2 regions of the Arthrobacter sp. ERGS1:01 genome follow, and region 1 is predicted to be linked to the other one. Evidence: riboswitches for the same ligand, from Rfam matches in the RefSeq annotation. Region 1 holds a riboswitch; the other holds the start of a gene.
What was found. A riboswitch is a leader RNA that binds a small molecule or an ion and turns the genes downstream of it on or off. The one in region 1 is predicted to bind thiamine pyrophosphate.
Positions count from the first base shown of each region.

Region 2: another riboswitch for thiamine pyrophosphate. It lies ahead of AL755_RS20680 (ECF transporter S component); the one in region 1 lies ahead of AL755_RS12895 (bifunctional hydroxymethylpyrimidine kinase/phosphomethylpyrimidine kinase).

Region 1 covers NZ_CP012479.1:1,991,145-1,997,048, forward strand. Annotated here, with positions in the region: gene rplU (50S ribosomal protein L21) at 1-102, opposite strand, end outside; gene AL755_RS12895 (bifunctional hydroxymethylpyrimidine kinase/phosphomethylpyrimidine kinase) at 416-1,996, opposite strand; TPP riboswitch at 1,987-2,085, opposite strand; gene AL755_RS12900 (Rne/Rng family ribonuclease) at 2,196-5,438, opposite strand; gene AL755_RS12905 (vitamin K epoxide reductase family protein) at 5,803-5,904, shown strand, end outside.
Region 2 covers NZ_CP012479.1:3,694,759-3,700,662, forward strand. Annotated here, with positions in the region: gene AL755_RS20670 (energy-coupling factor transporter transmembrane component T family protein) at 1-422, opposite strand, end outside; gene AL755_RS20675 (ABC transporter ATP-binding protein) at 419-1,996, opposite strand; gene AL755_RS20680 (ECF transporter S component) at 1,999-2,625, opposite strand; TPP riboswitch at 2,672-2,789, opposite strand; gene AL755_RS22685 (beta-N-acetylglucosaminidase domain-containing protein) at 2,940-5,904, opposite strand, start outside.

The DNA of each region.
Region 1 (5,904 bases):
AAGCGTGCTGCCAACTCCACCGGGGACGCGGTTCATGGTCACGTAGTCTCCGACGGAAACCTTTTCTTGACGGCCGCCTGCGCGGACAATCGCGTACACCACTGGGGAACTCACTTCTCTCGACGTTTATAACAAAGAATTTATGTGCCTCAACGCCGTGGACCTCAATGGAGTTCTACCATGGAGTGGTTGCCCTAAGTGTTGGCGTAAGCACCGAAGATCAAGAATACGCTAACTCTTGCTCCGGCCGCAAATGAGACTGGTTCCGCGCCATCGACCAGGGAGTAAACGAACCGTAATCCGCCTGCCCCGCCCGTTCAACGGAACCGTGCAGAACCACCTTAGCCTGCTTTGTGCCCCCGGGTGTATTCATAAGCCGCGACGCGCCGTGTTTTTCCGCCCCAGGTCCGTGGCGTTAATCACCTACGGCGTGCAGCCGGGGTGCGTCGAAGAAGTCCACCTCGTATTGGGCCGAGTGCGCGAAGGCCGTGCGCATGCGGGCACGTTCTTGTTCCGAGCCTCGGCGGGCCGCGGCGTCGACGATCGAAATGGCCGTTTCGGTGGCCTGGGCAAACGCCTCGTCCGCATAGGTTTCCAGCCAGCTCCCGTAGGGGTGGCCGGCGCTGCGGCTGGTGTAATCGGCGTGCAGCACCCGGCCCACCTCGGCGTACAGCCAGTAGCAGGGCAGCACGGCCGCCACGACTTCGCCATAGCTGCCGGCAAACGCGGCCGCCTGCAGGTGGTCGACATAGTGCTTCGTCACGGGCCCCTGTTCCACCGTGGCGGGGTGCTTGCTGAGCCAGTCCCGGTGCAGGGACAGCTCCACGGCCAGGCAATTTTGCGCCCCACCGGCCCAGAAACGCTGCTCCTCCTCGGTGGGGGCCAGTTCGCTGGCCCGGGCAAGCACCCGCGAATACGCGTTCAGGTACATGGCGTCCTGCGCCAGGTAGTAGGCAAAATGGGCTTCCGGAAGCGTGCCGTCGGCCAGGTCCTTGATGAAGTCAAGGTCAAGGATGGCGGCCATTGGGCCGGCCGCGTCCGCCCAGAGTTCGCGGCCAAAGGCGCCCGCCGCGGGCGGCACCGACTCCCACAGCTCATGGAAGTGGTTGACGGGCCCGTGCCCGTGCCCCACGACCAGCTCGGCGGAAGTCTCCAGCGCCCGCGTGAGCCATTGCTTGACGCGTTCCACGGTGAGCACCCAATCTCCCGTGGTGACCTGCACCGTGGCCAGGGCTGCCGACAGGGTGCAGCCGGTGCCATGCGTGTTGGGCGTGTCGACGCGGCCGGAGCTGAAGTGGGCCATGGCGCCGTCGGGGCCGATCAGGGCGTCCGGGCATTCGGGCCCGGCCAGGTGCCCGCCCTTGACCAGCACGTGGATGTCGGCGGAGGCGGCCAGCACCTTGCCCTGCTGCAGGGCCGCCTCCCAATTGCCGGCCTCCGGCTCACCGAGCAGCGCCGCCAGCTCGGGCAGGTTGGGGGTCACCAGGTGGGCCTGGGCCAGCAGGCCGCGCAGGCCCTCCAGGGTGCCCTCCCCGGCAAGGGAATCGCCGCTCGTGGCAACCATGACGGGGTCAAGGACGACGACGGCGGGCCGGGTTTCCGCCAACCACTCCCCCACGGTTGCAATCACCTCGGCAGTGCCAAGCATGCCAATCTTGACGGCGTCGAGGGTGATGTCCGCGGACAGGGCATCAAGCTGGCGGCCCAGGAACTCGGCCGGCGGCACGTGCACGTCCGCCACACCGCGGGTGTTTTGTGCCGTCAACGCCGTGATCGCGGCCATGGCGTAACCGCCGTGGGCGGAAATCGCCTTGATGTCCGCCTGGATGCCGGCCCCTCCGGAGGGATCGGAACCGGCGATGCTCAGCACGCGCGGGTGTCGCACCACGGTGCCGGGCACCCCGGAAGCGGGTGACGCCGTCGCGGGCCGTGCAGTATTAGGCCGTGCAGTATTAGGCAATGCAATGACAGGCACAGTTGAGGTGTTGTGATTCATCCGGACATCCCTTCGCCGGTGCTAACCGGACAGGTTCAACGGGTCTTTTCTCAGCCGGCCCTGATAGTCCGGCACCCCGTGTCTTTTTCCAGCCTAGTTCCGTTGCCCGCCCTTAACGAAAACTGACCCGCAACAGTGGCCGGAATTTCAACGAAACTTGAAATTCCAACCACTGTTGCGGGTCAGCTAAGGGTGCGGGCTAAAGCTCGGACGCCGGGACGCCGACACCCAACATGATGATCGGCTCCGCCGCCTTCTTTTGGGCCACTGCGGGCGCCGGGCGTTCCACGGCGGCGCTGCTGTGCGCCGGGGATCCGTGGGCGTGCGCGACGGCGTCGGACGTTTCAACGCTCGTCTCCGCACCGCCCTGGGCGCTGCGGGCACTGCGGTTGCGGCGTCCGCGGCGTGACCGCGAGCGGTTCCCGCCGGCGGCATCGTGCTCCGCTGCCGCATCGTGCGGGCCGGAGAGCTGGTCGAGTGCCTCGGCAAGTCCGGCAAGTGCGGCGGCCGGGTCGGCGAGGTGGTCGGCGTCGTCCTGGTGGTGTCCGCGCGGCAGCTCCACGGCTTCCCCGCCCAGGGTCAGCGTCGCGGTGTCACCCAGGCTCGTGGGCAGGGTGTTCACCGGCACGGCCTCGTGGTGCTCGTGGTGGTCCTCGTGGTGCGCTGCAGCGGCCGCGGCGGCAATGTTGGCCAACGCAGCCCGGGCGGCAGTGGCCTTCTGGGCCTTCTCCGCCTCGGTGGCGTCGTCATGGACGGGCGCCTGGACCTCGACGGCATCCGTCGCCTCGGCGTCGCCCTGCTGGTTGCGGTTGCGGTTGCGCTTGCGTTCGCTGCGGGTGGAGCGGTTGGCCGTGCGTTCGCTCTCGCGGTGATCGTTACGCACCGGCTGCGGGTGGTGCTGCTCGGCGGCAACGGTGTGCACGCGGCGGTGCTCCACGGGAATCTCATGGGTGACCATGCCGCGGCCGGCACAGGTTTCACACTGCTCGCCGAAGACTTCCAGCAGGCCGGTACCCATGCGCTTGCGCGTCATCTGCACCAGGCCAAGGCTGGTGACCTCGGCGACCTGGTGCTTGGTCCGGTCGCGGCCCAGGCATTCCACCAGGCGGCGGAGCACCAGGTCGCGGTTGGATTCAAGGACCATGTCGATGAAGTCGATGACGATGATGCCGCCAATGTCGCGCAGGCGCAGCTGGCGGACCACTTCCTCGGCGGCTTCGAGGTTGTTCTTGGTGACGGTTTCCTCGAGGTTGCCGCCGGAGCCGGTGAACTTGCCCGTGTTGACGTCCACCACGGTCATGGCTTCGGTGCGGTCGATCACCAGGGAGCCGCCGGAGGGCAGGAACACCTTGCGCTCGAGGGCCTTGGAGATTTGCTCGTCGATGCGGTGGGCACCGAAGATGTCCTCGGGCTTGGTCCACTTCTCCAAGCGGTCCAGCAGGTCCGGGGCAACATAGGTCACGTAGGCCTCGATGGTGTCCCAGGCTTCCTCGCCGGAGACGATCAGCTTGGTGAAGTCCTCGTTGAAGACGTCACGGACCACCTTGATGGTGAGGTCGGGCTCGGCGTAGAGCATCTCCGGGGCCAGCGTCTTGTTGGAGGAGGCACGGTTGTTGATGCCTTCCCACTGGGCGCGCAGGCGGTTGATGTCGTTGGTCAGCTCTTCCTCGCTGGCACCCTCGGCGGCGGTGCGCACAATGACGCCCGCGTTCTCGGGCAGGTGGTCCTTCAGGACGCGCTTGAGGCGGTTGCGCTCCACATCGGGGAGCTTGCGGGAGATGCCCGTCATGGAACCGCCCGGCACGTACACCAGGTAGCGGCCCGGCAGGGAGATCTGGCTGGTCAGGCGGGCGCCCTTGTGGCCCACAGGATCCTTGGAGACCTGCACCAGCACCGAATCGCCGGACTTGAGCGCGTTCTCGATGCGGCGCGGCTGGCCGTTGAGGTTGGCGGCGTCCCAGTCAACTTCGCCCGCGTACAACACGGCGTTGCGGCCGCGTCCAATGTCAACGAAGGCCGCTTCCATGCTGGGGAGCACGTTCTGGACCTTGCCCAGGTAGACGTTGCCGATCAGGGAGTCCTGCTGGGTCTTGGAGACAAAGTGCTCGGCAAGGATGCCGTCCTCCAGGACACCGATCTGGATGCGGTCATCGTTTTGGCGCACCACCATGACCCGGTCCACGGATTCGCGGCGGGCCAGGAATTCGGCCTCGGTGATGACCGTGCGGCGGCGGCCGGAGTCGCGGGAGTCGCGGCGGCGCTGCTTCTTCGCCTCCAGGCGGGTCGAGCCGCGCAGGCTCGTGACCCTGTTGGACGCGCTCGACGACGATTCCACCGGCGTGCGCGGAGCCCGCACCTTGGTGACGGTGTTGGGCGGGTCCTCGTCCGTGCCACCCGTCAGTTCAAGGTCCTGCTCGCCGCGGCGGCGACGACGACGGCGACGGGATGTGACGCCGTCGGCCTCACCGTCCTCGGCCGAGGCGTCATCGTCGGAGGATTCCTCGGAAGCTTCGGCGGCCTTGTTGCGGCGGTTGCGGTTGCGTCCGCGGCGCGGGCGGGAATCGGCGTCCTCGTGGTCCTCGGCGTCGTCCGCATCCTGCGTGGACTCGGCCGGCGCGGGGACGGCCAGGCTGAGGTCGGGGGCCAGGAACAGGGCCGACATGCCGGCGGCCGGAGCCAGGAACAAAGCGTCCGCTGCGGCTGCCGTTTCGGGTGCGGCCGCTTCCGGTGCAGAATTTTCCGGAGACGCCGTTTCGGGTGCTGCCTCGACAGCTGCTTCAACGGTTGCGGCTTCGGGCTCGGCGGCTTCAACCTTCTTTGCGGCCGGCTTGCGGCGGCTGCGGGTGGTCTTGGCTGCCGGGGCTTCCCCTGCGGCAACAGCCTCGGCGGGAACGGTTTCGCTCACGGCCGTTTCGGCCGGCGCTGCCTCGGCGTCCACGGCTGCGTCGGCCTTCTTGGTGGTGCGGCGACGGGCCGGTGCCTTCTTGGCCGGGGCGGCGGGCTCGGTTTCCAGGGTCAGCTCGCCCTGGACGGCCTCGAGCTGGACGGTCTCGGCCTGCACGGTACTGGCGGCAACCGGCTCCTCGACGGGAGTCGTGGCCGGTGCGGTGACGGGTGCCGTGGCACGGCGTCGCGGGGCCCGCTTGGCGGGGGCTTTTTCGGCCGGTGCCGGCTCTGCAATGGCCTCGAGGATCACCGTTTCGGTGACGTCCGCGGCGTCTGCGGGTTCGACGGTCTTCTTGGAACGGCTGCGGCGAACCGGGGCCTTCTTGGCCGGGACCTCGGCGTCGACGGCAACTGCGGTCTCAACTGATGCGGTCTCAACGGGAGCCGTTGACGTTACCTTCGCCGACGCGCGTCGGCTGCGACTCACTTTGGCCGGCGCCGGCGCCGTGCCCTCTGCGGTTGCATTTGCTTCTGTTGCGGGTTGTTCATTGTCCATTTGTGGCGTTAACCTTTGCGCCGCTGCGACACTCCCACATCGAGTGCCGCCAACGGCTGATGTGTCAACACCCGCAGGCGTTGACGGAAGTCGTCTAATTACCTCCCGGGCGGCACCAACTTCTGGGTGCGCAAGCTCCGAAAAGCCGATGGTTTGCCGGAACCGCACTAATCTGCGTGAAACGGACCTGGTGGATGGCTGCCATGAAATGAAGCGTCGTCACCGGCCGTCCCCTGGGCGTGCCATCGGACTGAGGGGCGCATGTGGATCGCCGATCAGCCACCACCATTGTCTCATACGCGCCCCGCCGAGGGATTGATTGGAGCGCGGCGCGCCAAGTTTGCCACGCTAGAATCAGGACACGATGACCGGTCGATTTGAAAAGGACACCATGCCTGCCTCCAGCGTCTCCACCCGCCGTCCAACGGATGAGAAACTGCCCGCCTTGACGCGGGCCAAACCGTTC
Region 2 (5,904 bases), 1.7 Mb from region 1:
TGCGCCAATGCGTCGGCCAGGTCGGTGGGGTCCGTGCTGGCCAGCACCATGATGCCGGGCAGCGCAATCGCCAGGCCTCGCAGGGTGATCGCAATACCCGCCGCCACGGAACCGCTGGTAAATGTCACCGGACCCAGGGCCAGCAGCATTTCGCCCGTCTTCGGAGCCAGCAGCGCCGTCCCGTAACCGCCAACGATCGCCGCGAACAAGATGGGCCAGCCGCGGCGCAGGAGCGTCCGCACGCCCAGTCCTGCCAGCGGCAGCAGCAGGCATTCAAGCACCAGCGCCACGGTGGCCGAGACCCAGTCGACGCTGACGAGCAGCACGACTGTCACGGCAATCCCGGCACCCAGTTTGGCGAGCGGGTTTGCCCCGGCAAGCCAGGCGGTGGACCGTGGGGCGGCCATGACGTCGACGCTCATCGCTGCACCGCCTTGGCGTGCCGGGTCCCCGCAACGGGGCCCTCAACCAGGAGCTCGGAGGGATCCGCCCCGTCGGCGGCGTCGCCGAGCACCAGCCGATCGCCGCCCAAGACGCGGGTGAAGAGCTCGTCGTGGGTCACGGAGACCACGGCCGTGCCGGCGTCGAGCAGCTCGGTCAGCAGCGACGCGAGCTCGGCCCAGGTGTTGGCGTCCTGGCCAAAGGTAGGTTCGTCCAGGACCAGCACCTGCGGGCTTGCGGCCAGCACGGTGGCCACGGAGAGCCGGCGTTTTTCCCCGCCGGAGAGCGTGAATGGATTTGCGTCGGCCACGTGTTCCAACCGCAGCCGGGCCAGCAGATCATCCACCCCGTCGCCGCCACGGCCCAGCAGCCTCGGCGAGAACAGCAGTTCGTCGCGCACGCTGCCGGTGACAAATTGGTGTTCAGGCTCCTGGAATACGGTGCCGATCCGCTCAATCAGCTCCCGGCCCCGCCACTTCAGCGGCGAGCCACCGGCGCCGCGCGCCAGCAGTTCCGTTGCCGCCAGGTGGCCGCCCGCGGCGGGCAGCAAACCCGCCAGGGTCAGGGCCAGCGTGGACTTGCCGGCACCGTTGGGGCCCGTCACGCTCAGCGCCCGGCCGGCCGAAATCCGCACCGACGGGACGATTGCGGCGGGCGCGGCGGGGTGCCGCCGCCGGCTTTTGAGCCGTGAGACGGCGAGGTCCGAGGCCTCCAGCAGGAGCTGCGGACCGGCGTCGGACTTCTGTTGGGGCGCACGGGGGCGCGTGGCCGGCACGTGGCCGGGCACCCACACGCCGGCCGCGGCCAGCATGCCCGCGGCCTGGGCCAGGACGGTTTCGGGCGGGCCGTCCAGCAGCACGCCGCCCGGTTCTCCCGCGGCGGCCGGGGCCAGGACCACGATCCTGTCCACCACGTCCAGCCAGACGGCGACCCGGTGCTCCACGACGACCAGGGTTGCCCCCGTCGCATCGAGGCTGCGGCGGACCGCGTCGCGGACCTCCACCACACCGGCCGGGTCAAGGTTGGCCGTGGGTTCATCGAGCAGCAGCAGTCCGGGCTCCATGGCCAGCATGCCGGCCAGGCCCAGGCGCTGCTTTTGTCCGCCGGACAGGGCCGAACTGGGGTGGTCGAAGGGCAGTTTCAGCCCCACGGCGTCCAGCGCGGCCGGCACGCGGCGCCAAATTTCCTCCCGCGGCACGGCGAGGTTTTCGGCGCCGAAGGCGACGTCGTCGCCCACGCGGGAAAGCACCACCTGGGCGTCGGGGTCCTGCTGCATGAGCCCGGCACGGCCCCGTGACTCGGGCACGGGCCGGCCGTCGATGAGCAGGCTGCCGAACTCGTCGGCCTCCTCGTCGGCACCCAGCACCCCGGCCAGGGCGTGCAGAAGCGTTGACTTCCCGGCGCCCGAGGGGCCCAGCAGGAGCACGCGTTCGCCCGGGGCGATGTCCAGGTCAAGGTCGTGGATGGCCTTGTTGGCGCGGCCGGAGTGCTGCCAGCCCCACCCCCTGGCCGTGATCCGTGCCGGAACTGCCCCGCGATGGTTCGCGGCTGGCACGCTTACATCACCGGTTCGGTGGCGGCGCCGCGGGAGGGCAGGTTGGCCAGGGCTCCGGTGCGGGACAGTCCGCGGACGGCCAGCCAGGACAGTAGCCCGGCGATGACGGCGCCGGAGATGGCGGCCAGCACCACGTAGACGGCCTTCCAGCCGAACGCCCACTCCACGTTGTAGACGAGGGAGTCGTTCAGGCCCATGGCCACGCCGGCCAGTGCGCCGGCGAACAGGGCCACCGGCAGCGAGAACTTGCGGTAGCGGAACAGCGCGAACGCTGCTTCCGCCCCGATGCCCTGGACCAGCCCGGACAGCAGTACGGTGAAGCCGAAGTGGGTGCCCAGCAGGCTTTCGACGACGGCCGCGACCAGTTCGCAATACAGGGCTGCGCCGGGTTTGCGGATCACCAGGCCGCCGATGACGCCGGCAATGAGCCAGCCGCCGCCGTACAGCCCGCCGAGGGGCGGGAAGGCGACCGTGACGGCGGCGATGACGCCGTAGCCGGCGGACCACAGCCAGAAGATGACGCCGACGGCGACGGCCAGTACCGACGCCACCACGATGTCCACCACGCGCCAGGTGCTGGTGGGTGTTGCTTTGGGGTTTGCGGGCGCGCCCGCGAATGACTTGCTCATGTGTCCTCCTTTGCAGGAGGGGCGGCCGCGGCGGTATTTCCGCGCAGCCGAAGAGAACTCGACTCCCTTCGCCGGTACTAGCCGGAGCAGGTTCGAGGGTCTGCGGCGAACCGCACTCTCAGCGCCGGTACCCAAGGCGGGTAGACGCTCCCCTGTCGTGTTGAATTGCGGCTTCAGTCTACAGCGAAGCCCCCTGCGGGGTGAATGGGCGTGGTCACAAACGCCCAACGGGAGCCCACCATGACAGGTGGACTCCCGTTGGGTACGCCCCGGACGCGGTCAGCGCCGGGCCGTTTTTGCCAGTACCGGCGCGCCTAGTGCTGGCGTGCCGAGCGGCGCCGGACCAGCAGCAGGCCGCCCAGCATCAGCAGCAGGGCGATGCCGCCGGCCGCACCCAGGCTGAAGCCGGTGCTGGCCAGGTTTCCACCGGCGGCAGGTGCCGTCGTGGTTGCCGCGGCGCTTGCCGGCGCCATGGAGGAGGCAGCGGCCGACGTCGTTGAGCTAGCCGAGGCCGTCGGGGCGGCGGACCCGCTCGGATCCATCGTCGCCGTTGCCGTCTTGCTCGGATCCGTCGTTGCCGTGGCCAAGCCAGTCGGGTCAGTGGTCGGCGTCGCCGTCTCGGAGGGATCCGTCGTCGGGTCGGTCGTCGGCGTCGCCGTGGGACCCGTGGTCGGGTCGGTCGTCGGCGTCGCCGTCTCGGTCGGTTCCGGTGCGGCGCCAATCAGCCGATCACTGCCCACCACGCCGGTGGTGCGCAGGCCCAGCTCGTAGATCACGGGCTTCTCAACGGCAGCCCGGGCCAGTGCCGGGGCCGCAGCTGCGGAAAACAGGATCCGCGCACCCGTGATTGAGTCCTGGGTCAGTGCCGCCTCCTGGAAGCTGAGCGAGGGGTCCAGCGTGCCCAGGGTGGTCCAGCCGTCGCCGGTCTGGACCTGGAGTTCGCCGGCGGCGTGGCCCACCACGACGATCGACTTGATGGCCTGGGCGCTCGGCAGCGTACGGGTCAGGTTTGAATCGGCAACGGGTGCCGTGGCCGCCTCGAATGCGGTGGAGATGTCGGCGTCGAAGGCGCTGGCCGGGCCGGTGCCGTTGGCGCCCGCGAGGTCGCTGCTCAGGTCGGTGATGACCGGGAACACCTGGAACTCGCGGACCTTGACCCACTGGCCGCCGGAGTTGACGGCCGCGGCCACCATGCGCACGTAGCGGGCCTGTACGGGGGTGGCGAAGCTTTGCTCGATGCGCGGCTTGGTGTCGAAGGTGCCGGCGGCAGTCCAGGCGGTGCCGTCCTCCGAGTACTCCACGCGGGCGTGGTAGATCATGTCGCCGGTGGTGGTGTCCGAATCCGACTGCTGGATCAGGACCTTGCCCACCGTCTTCACGGAGCCCAGGTCCACCGTGACGGAGGAGCCCACGGCCGGCGGGGCGCTTGACCACCAGAGGCTGGCGGGGTCGCCGTCGGTCATCTTGTTGGCCGTATTGTTCGAGTAGGTGCCCAGCGAGGAGCTGGCCGTGGCCGCGTACTTGCCGGCGGCGGGCGCTGCCGTGACGTTCAACCAGGTGTTGTAGCGTGCCTGGGCGGCGTCAATGAACGTCTGGAAGACGCCGTCGCCCACGGACGGGACGATGACGTTCTGGGCAATGCCGCCGTTTCCGTCAAGGTCGGGAACGGTGGCGGCCAGCGCCTGTGCCTTGGCGTCGCCGGCGGCCAGGACGGCGTCCGTGGCGACGGAGCCGTGGCCGGCCTTGATGCCCGTGAGCATGGTGATCTGCTTGTCCATGGCGTCGGCCCAGTGTGCGGCGGCGTCGATCCACGGCTTGGCGTCGTCGTAGAAACCCTTCATGGACATGGCGGACAGCGTTGCCGGGAGCGCCTTGATGACGGCCAGCCGGTCGGTCAGCGGCTTCATTCCGGCCGTGTTGCCGGCGTCGTACGCGGTCCAGAAGGCGGCGATGTCGGCGCTGAGGGCCGGTGCCGTCTGGGAGGTGGGGCGGTACGGCTTCCAGCTCTGGTTCAGGTCGACGAACACCTCAAGAGCGTTGCGCACGGCGGCGTCGGGGCCCGCAAGTTCGCTGATGATGGAGCTCTGCGTCGTGGCCGCGTTATAGGCGGGGCCGTTCCAGGAGTAGTCGGCAAAGCCGGCAAGATCGATCATGGAGGCGTAGGCCTCGATCATCGGGTTGGAGGTGATGCCGTCGATGTGCTTGTACAGGTTGGGGTCGCGGCCCTCCACCGGGTTCAGGAACAGGCGCCCGCGCTGGCCGTCGTTGACCGGCAGGTTGTCCCAGATGTACAGGTGGCTGGTGTTGTAGCTGACGGAGGCCTTCGTGACGGAGTCCTCGGTAATCTGGTCGGAGAAGACGCCTTCGCCGGTCCACTGGATCAGCACCGACTTGTCCACCATGAGGCCGAACTCGCCCTTATAGGGGTCGGCGCCGGAGCCGTTGTAGTTGGTGGGCACGGTCTGCAGCGGCTGGAGGTTGTTCGGCTTGATATAGCCGTTGACGATCCGGTTGAGGTAGAACGCCTGTGCGTCGGCCAGCTTCAGGAAGCCCGCCGCCTTGAACTTGTCAATGTCCGACTGGCACCGGAGGTTGAGCGGGATGTCGTCCAGGGCAACGTAGAAGCTGCTCACGCCAATGGAGCGCAGCTGGTCGAACTTGGCCGTGGTCTTGGCATAGTCGTCGTCGCTGGAATAGCAGACGTCGTTGCCCGGGGACAGTGCGAACGTGAAGTTCACGTGGTTGGCGTTGGCCGCGTCCACGAGTTCCTTCAGCTTGGCCAGTTCGGCGGGCGGGTACAGGTCCCGCCACTGGGAGCGCAGGTAGGGATCGTCCTTGGGCGTGTAGATGTAGGTGTTCATCTTGTGCTTGCCATAGAAGGCCAGCTGGTCCAGCCGGGCCTGGTGCGACCACGGGATGCCGTAGAAGCCCTCGATGGCGCCGCGAATCGACATGAGCGGCCAGTCCTTGACCTTCATGGCGGGCACGACGCCGGACTTCACGGTCTGGCTCAGGCTCTGCACGGCGTAGTAGGTGCCAGTGGCGTCCTTGCCGTCCAGCACCAGTGAAGGCTTGCCGGAAACGGTTCCGGTGGCAATGACGTAGCCGTTGGCGGCCAGTGCGTCGGCATTGCCGGCGCCGACGGCGGTCAGGGCGGCGGGCAGGGCGGCGTTGTCCGCCGTCGTGCCCAGGAAAACGGTGGCGCCCGCCGGGTTGGCCGCGTCAACGAAGCTGGCCGTGCCGCCCGCCTTCGCGATGACCTGGGCCAGCAGGGCCTTG